DNA from 2 places in the Brevundimonas sp. RM1 genome. Region 1 is predicted to be linked to the other one. Evidence: predicted binding sites of a transcription regulator. Region 1 holds the regulator's gene; the other holds the start of a gene.
What was found. Region 1 encodes LexA, which represses DNA repair genes until DNA is damaged. Its sites were predicted from a motif close to ATGTTCNCNANNTGTTCT; they were not measured.
Positions count from the first base shown of each region.

Region 2: recA (recombinase RecA) is a predicted target of LexA. The motif match lies at 1,107-1,124, and genes of this name have one in related genera.

Region 1 covers NZ_JBRERY010000005.1:69,491-72,899, forward strand. Annotated here, with positions in the region: gene ACU5AP_RS07010 (ComEC/Rec2 family competence protein) at 1-1,007, shown strand, start outside; gene lexA (transcriptional repressor LexA) at 1,160-1,864, opposite strand; gene ACU5AP_RS07020 (S9 family peptidase) at 1,986-3,409, opposite strand, start outside.
Region 2 covers NZ_JBRERY010000003.1:343,368-346,776, reverse strand. Annotated here, with positions in the region: gene ACU5AP_RS05460 (CYTH and CHAD domain-containing protein) at 1-1,055, shown strand, start outside; gene recA (recombinase RecA) at 1,223-2,302, shown strand; gene rraA (ribonuclease E activity regulator RraA) at 2,718-3,203, shown strand; gene ACU5AP_RS05445 (hypothetical protein) at 3,307-3,409, shown strand, end outside.

The DNA.
Region 1 (3,409 bases):
GGCCCGAGGCCGTGGTGACGCCGGGGTTCCAGATGTCGTTCGCGGCGACGGCGGCCCTCGTCGCCCTGGTCGAGGTCTGGCCGCGCCGTATCCGCGAGTTCGCCGCGCCCTGGCCCATCGTCGCCGTGCAGAGGTTAGGCAGTTGGCTGCTGGCCGCCTGCGCCGCCAGTCTGGTGGCGGGCATGGCGACGGGACCGTTCGCCATGCAGCATTTCAACCGCACGGCCGTCTATGGACTGATCGCCAATCTGGCGACGGCGCCGCTGGCGGACTTCATCATGATGCCCGCCCTGGCGCTGGGCGCGGCGCTGGAGCCGTTGGGCCTGGGCGCGCCCTTCCTGTGGCTGGCGGGCAAGTCGGTGGATGTCATGCTGGCGATAGGGCACTGGGCGGCGGGTCTGCCCGGCGCGGTTCAGGGGATCCCCAGCGCCCCGGCGGCGGCTCTGCCGGTCGCTTTCCTGGGCATACTGTTCATGTGCCTGTGGCGCGGACAGTGGCGCTGGCTGGGCCTGCCGTTCGCGGCGGCGGTGCTGATCTGGCCGCGCCCGGCGCCGCCGGATGTCTGGATCGGCGACGGCGGAGCGAATGCGGCGTATCGGCAGGGGGAGCAGGCGGTCGTGATGCGGCCCGCGGTGCGCCAGTTCGCCAGCGACCTGTGGTCCCGGCGGCGGGGGCTGGAGGCGGTGGGGCGGCCGGGCGAAGGCTGGACCTGCAAACGCTCCTTCTGCGCGCCGGAGGGCGAGGAAGGCGTGCTGGCGCTGTGGTGGGGCAAGGCGTCGCCTAGCGAGGCGCAGATGGATCAGATGTGCCGCAGCGCCGGGGTGGTCAGCGTACGGGCCGTGGTCGCGGTCCTGCCGTCGTCATGCGAGGGGCGGCTGGTGCTGGACGGCGCGGATCATGCGCGCGGCGGCTCGGTGGAGTTGTGGCGCGATGAGGCCGGCGGCTGGCGCGCTCTGTGGGCGGCGGAAGTGCGGGGACGGCGGCCGTGGAGCGGGGCTCACCCCTAGCCGCTCATCCCGGCGGACGCCGGGATCCAGTCAGAGCCGCACGTGCTGTCGTTGGTCAGAGGAGGCTAGATTACAGGCAAACTTCCAGACGACCCGCTTGAAGCCAAAGCACTGGATCCCGGCGTCCGCCGGGACGAGCGGGGATGGGGGCCTCAGTGATAGCGGCGCAGCAGGCCGACCAGCTTGCCTTGAACCTCGACCTGATCGGGGCCGAAGATGCGGGTCTCATAGGCGCTGTTGGCGGGCTCGAGCGCGATGGATTGGCCCTTCTTGCGCAGGCGCTTCAGCGTGGCTTCCTCGCCTTCGACCAGGGCGACGACGATCTCGCCCGAGGAGGCGTTCTCCACGCGTTTGATGATGACGGTGTCCCCGTCGAGGATGCCGGCCTCGATCATGGAGTCGCCCTCGATTTCGAGCAGGTAGTGCTCGCCCGCGCCCAGCATGGCTTCGGGGACGGGCAGGCGCTCGCGTTCGTGCTGGATCGCGGCGATGGGGGTGCCGGCGGCGATCTTGCCCAGCAGGGGCAGGTCGCGCACGTCGTTGGCGGCCTCGGCGACGGCGGGGCGAGGGTTCAGGCCGCCGCCCTGGATCACGTCGGGCTTGAAGGGCGCGCGGCCCTTGGCCGGCGCGGCGGTCGTCGCCTGCTCCGGCAGCTTCACCACCTCCAGCGCGCGGGCCCGGTGGGCCAGGCGACGGATGAAGCCGCGTTCCTCCAGCGCCGTGATCAGGCGGTGGATGCCCGACTTGGACGCCAAGTCCAGCGCCTCCTTCATCTCGTCGAAGGACGGCGAAACGCCCGTCTCCCGGATGCGCTCATGAATGAACATCAGGAGTTCGTGCTGTTTCTTCGTGAGCATGGCGCAGAATCCAGAACAAGGCGTGAACCGTTGATGATGTTCTGTAAGTGTTCTGGTTAAAAGTCAACTAACGCCACGCTGAACCCCCGCGCCCGCCGCATGACGGGCGCGGGGACAGGGTCTATTGCGCCGGAGCGGCCGGAGCGCCGTCCTTGTAGCGCGCGAACCATTCGATCATGGCGTTCATGCGGGCGGCGTTCTGGGACGGGCGGACGGCCAGGCTGTGGCCGACGCCGGGGATCTTCACCAGGGCCGTGGGCACGCCGCGCAGTTGCAGGGCGGTGTAGTACTGCTCCGACTCGCTGACGGGTGTGCGATAGTCCTCGTCGCCGACGACGACCATGGTCGGAGTCTTGACGTTGCCGACCAGCGACAGCGGCGACCGGCGCCAGTAGGCTTCCGGGTTCTCCCACGGATATTCGCCGAACCAGTAGCGGGCGAAGAAGGCCGGGTTGTCGGCCGTCAACACGAAGCTGGCCCAGTCGATGACCGGCTTCTGGACGACGGCGGCCTTGAAGCGGTCGGTCTTGCCGACGATCCAGCTGGTCAGCACGCCGCCGCCCGAACCGCCGGTGACGAACAGCCTGTTCGGGTCGGCGATCCCCTGAGCGATGACGGCGTCGACGCTGCTGATCAGGTCGTCATAGTCGTTCGACGGATAGTTGTGGTGGATCAGGTTGGCGAACTCGTCCCCATAGGAGGTCGAGCCGCGCGGGTTGACCGACAGCACCGCATAGCCCGCAGCGGCGAACAACTGGTTGTCGGTGGCGAAGTGGGGGCCGTAGGCGGCGAACGGGCCGCCGTGGATTTCCAGCACCAGCGGATAGCGCTGGCCCTCGACATAGTCGGCCGGCAGGGTCAGCCAGCTTTCGACCGCGCGCTGATCGTGGGAGGAGGCGACCTGGATGCGGCGCACCTCGCCCAGCCGGCGGGCGCTGAGGAAGTCGGCGTTCAGGCGGGTCAGCTGGGTGCTGCGGCCGCCCTTCAGGACGTGGACGTCGGCCGGACGCGTCGGCGTGCCGCGCGTATAGGCGATGGCCCCGTCGTCGGCCACGGTGAAGCCGCCGCCGGTGTAGGGGCGGCCGAAATCGTCGCCGGTCAGATCCTCGATCAGGGTGGTGACGGCGCCGTCCATCGACACGCGGGCGACCTTGGTGCGGCCCTGGTCGTCATAGGCGACATAGATCGAGCGGCCGTCGCGGCTCCACACCGGGGACTGGACCGAGCGGTCGAGGCTCTCGGTCAGGGCGCGGCTGTTCGAGCCGTCGGCGTCCATCACATAGAGACGGGTGTTGTGATAGCCCATCCGCTTGTCGTCATAACCCAGGTAGGCGATGCGGCGGCCGTCGGGCGAGGCGACGGGGGCGTTGTCCGGCCCCGCGCGGCTGGTCAGGGCGGTCAGGCCGCCGGTCTGAACATCCAGGGCGAAGACTTCGCTGTCGGCGGCTTCACGCTGCCAGTCGGGGCGACGGTTGGCGCTGAGGTAGAGGGTGCGGGAATCGGCCGACCAGGACAGGCCGCCGCCGTGGTGGAAGTCGCCGTGCG
Region 2 (3,409 bases), on a different contig from region 1:
GCGAACTGGAGCTGGAGTTGAAGGACGGCCCGCCCCAGGCCCTGTTCGCCCTGGCCCGGCGCCTTTCGGCCGACGTCGCCCTGGTCCCCCTGTTCGAGAGCAAGGCCGAGCGCGGCTGGCGCCTGGCCGAGGGGTCGGAGCGCGCGCCCCGTTTCGCCCGCGTCGATCCCCTGCCGCGCGCCCTGAGCGCCGAGGCCGCCCTGCGCCGCACGGCCCTGGCCGCCTTGGGCCAGGTCTCGGCCAACGCCGAACTGCTGCGCCGGGTGCGGCGGCCCGAGGCCCTGCATCAGCTGCGCGTGGGCCTGCGCCGCCTGCGCGCCGCCCTGTCCGTGTTCAGTCCCCTGCTGGGCGAGGACGCCGCTCCCGTCGTCGCCGAGCTGAAATGGCTGGCGCATGAGACCGACGCCGCGCGCGACCTGGACGTCTTCATCCGCGACGTCTTCCACCCCGCGGCGCTGGAGACGCCCGACCCCGACCTCGCTCCCCTGGGCCTGCGCCTGCTGGCGGCCCGCAGCGGCGCCTATCGCCGGGCGATGGCGGCGATCGATTCGCCGCGCTACGCCGCCCTGATGTTCGAGACCCTGGCCTGGATCGAGACCGGCGCCTGGCGGACCGATCCCGACCCCGTGCGCGCCTGGCGCCGACAGCGGCCCGTCGCCGAATTCGCCGCCGAGGCCCTGGAGCGGCTGAACCGGCGCGTGCGGCGCGACGGTCGCCGTCTCGACCGACTGGACGCCACGGGCCGCCACCGTCTGCGCATCCGCGTCAAACGCCTGCGCTATGCGGCCGAGTTCTTCGCCGGCCTGTTCGACCATCCCCGCCGCGAGCGGCGTTTCCGCAAAGGTTTGGAGCAGACGCAGGACGCCTTCGGCGCCCTCAACGACCTGGCCGTGGCGCGCGACCGCATCCCCGCCGAGGCCCGGCTGACCTCGCCCGAGATCGCCTTCGCCGCCGGACGCCTGATCGGCCGCCGCGAGCAGAGCGCCCCCGTCCTGCTGCTCGCCTCAAGCAGCGCCTTCGCCCGCCTGTCCCGCGCCCGGCGCTTCTGGCGGTAAATTTACGACTAAATCGGTCGCATCGCGATAAATGTTCTCGTTCAGTTCACGAGAACATCTTGCGAACAGGAACAAACCGTGTCCATAGTCCGGCTCAACGAGGGAGCGGGTCCGTGGCGGGTCTCTCCCGAAGTCAGATGGGAATCATGGCAAGGGAGAGAAAACCAATGTCACAGGCGGCACTGAAGCTCGTGGGTAAAGAAGACGGCGACAAACAACGCGCTCTTGAGGCGGCGATCGCACAGATCGATCGCGCCTTCGGCAAGGGCTCGGTCATGAAACTGGGCAAGGCCGGACAGGTGGCCGAGATCGAAAGCGTCTCGACCGGCTCTCTGGGTCTCGACATGGCGCTCGGCATCGGCGGCCTGCCGGTCGGCCGGGTGATCGAGGTGTTCGGCCCCGAATCCTCGGGCAAGACGACCCTGGCCCTGCACACCGTGGCCGAGGTCCAGAAGAAGGGCGGCGTGGCCGCCTTCGTCGACGCCGAACACGCGCTGGACCCCGTCTACGCCCAGAAGCTGGGCGTCAACCTGGACGACCTGCTGGTGTCGCAGCCCGACGCCGGCGAACAGGCGCTGGAGATCGTCGACACCCTGGTGCGCTCGGGCGCCGTGGACATCGTGGTGGTCGACTCCGTCGCCGCCCTGACGCCCCGCGCGGAGATCGAGGGCGAGATGGGCGACAGCCTGCCCGGCCTTCAGGCCCGCCTGATGTCGCAGGCCCTGCGCAAGCTGACGGCCTCCATCTCCAAGTCGAAGTGCATCGTCCTGTTCATCAACCAGATCCGTCACAAGATCGGCGTCATGTACGGCTCGCCGGAAACGACGACGGGCGGCAATGCGCTGAAGTTCTACGCCTCGGTGCGCCTGGACATCCGCCGCACCGGCGCGATCAAGAACCGCGACGAGGTCGTCGGCAACACCACCCGCGTCAAGGTGGTCAAGAACAAGGTCGCCCCGCCGTTCCGCGAGGTCATCTTCGACATCATGTACGGCGAAGGCATCTCCAAGATCGGCGAGATCATCGACCTGGGCGTCAAGGCCAACATCATCGAGAAGTCCGGCTCCTGGTTCTCCTACGACTCCACCCGCATCGGTCAGGGCCGTGAGAACGCCAAGGAGTTCCTGAAGAACAACCTCGACATGGCCCTCGCCATCGAGAAGGCGGTCCGCCAGTCCACCGCCAAGATCGCCGACGACATGCTGGGCGCGCCCGAGCCCGATGAAGGTCAGGATCTGGAGGGCTGATCCGCTACCCCCAACGCCGTCATCCTCGGGCTTGACCCGAGGATCCAGCCAGGCAGCGTGCTCTTCCTTTCCAGCCGTGATCGCGCTGACGATCCGATCTTCGGGTCAAGCCCGAGGATGACGGCCGGAGGCAAGGGTACCCTGACGGCCAGAGCTTCTCCGTTCGCCGCCTCGCGACCCGCCTACCGACCCCGCGGGGCCGGTCGGACGGAGACCGGCCCGCCCGACCTGCTTCGGGCGGGCCTCTTTTTTGCCCGCTCAAGACGCCGCCCCGCCCTCTCTCCCGCTTATCCCGGTGGACGCCGGGATGAGCGGATGTTGAGATACGCCCATCAAACGCGTTTCTCAGTGCAACGGCCTTGTTTCCCTTCGGCGCCTACGGGCAGACTTCGCCTCGACCCAACGGAGCCTCCTCATGACCAGCCCTGCCACCGCCGACCTCTGCGACGCCCACTCCGACGTGGTGAAGGTCTGCCAGACTCTCTTCCGTAGCTTCGGCCAGGTCGCCGCCTTCCACGGCCCGATCCGCACCCTCAGCGTGCTGGACGACAACGCCCTGGTCCGCCAGACGCTGGAGCGCCCCGGCCAAGGCGCGGTCCTGGTCGTCAACGGCGGCGGTTCGCTCAAACGCGCCCTGGTCGGCGACAATCTGGCGAAGCTGGCCATCGACAACGGCTGGGCCGGGATCGTCGTCCACGGCGCCGTACGCGACACAGCCGTCATCAACACCATGAACGTCGGCGTCAAAGCCCTGGGAACCATCCCCATGCGCGCCGATCGCGACGCCATCGGGGAGATCGACATCCCCACCGCCTTCGGCGGCGTCATCTTCACCCCCGGCGACTGGCTCTACGCTGACGAGGACGGCCTGATCGTCTCGCCGCATCGCCTGCACGACTAAGGCGCAAGGCTTTCTCCCGAACACGCCGTGCATAGACGGCCCAGCAACGCTTCGTCATGGTGAACGAATGAAGTCGCGCGCTCTCTCCATATCACTGGCGGTCATGCTGACGGCCCTGCCGCTTTCCGGATGCCTGACGCTCGCCGCCGTTCATCAGTTGCACGAGCAACATGAGTTCGAACGCCGCAACGCCTTCGACCCCAGCG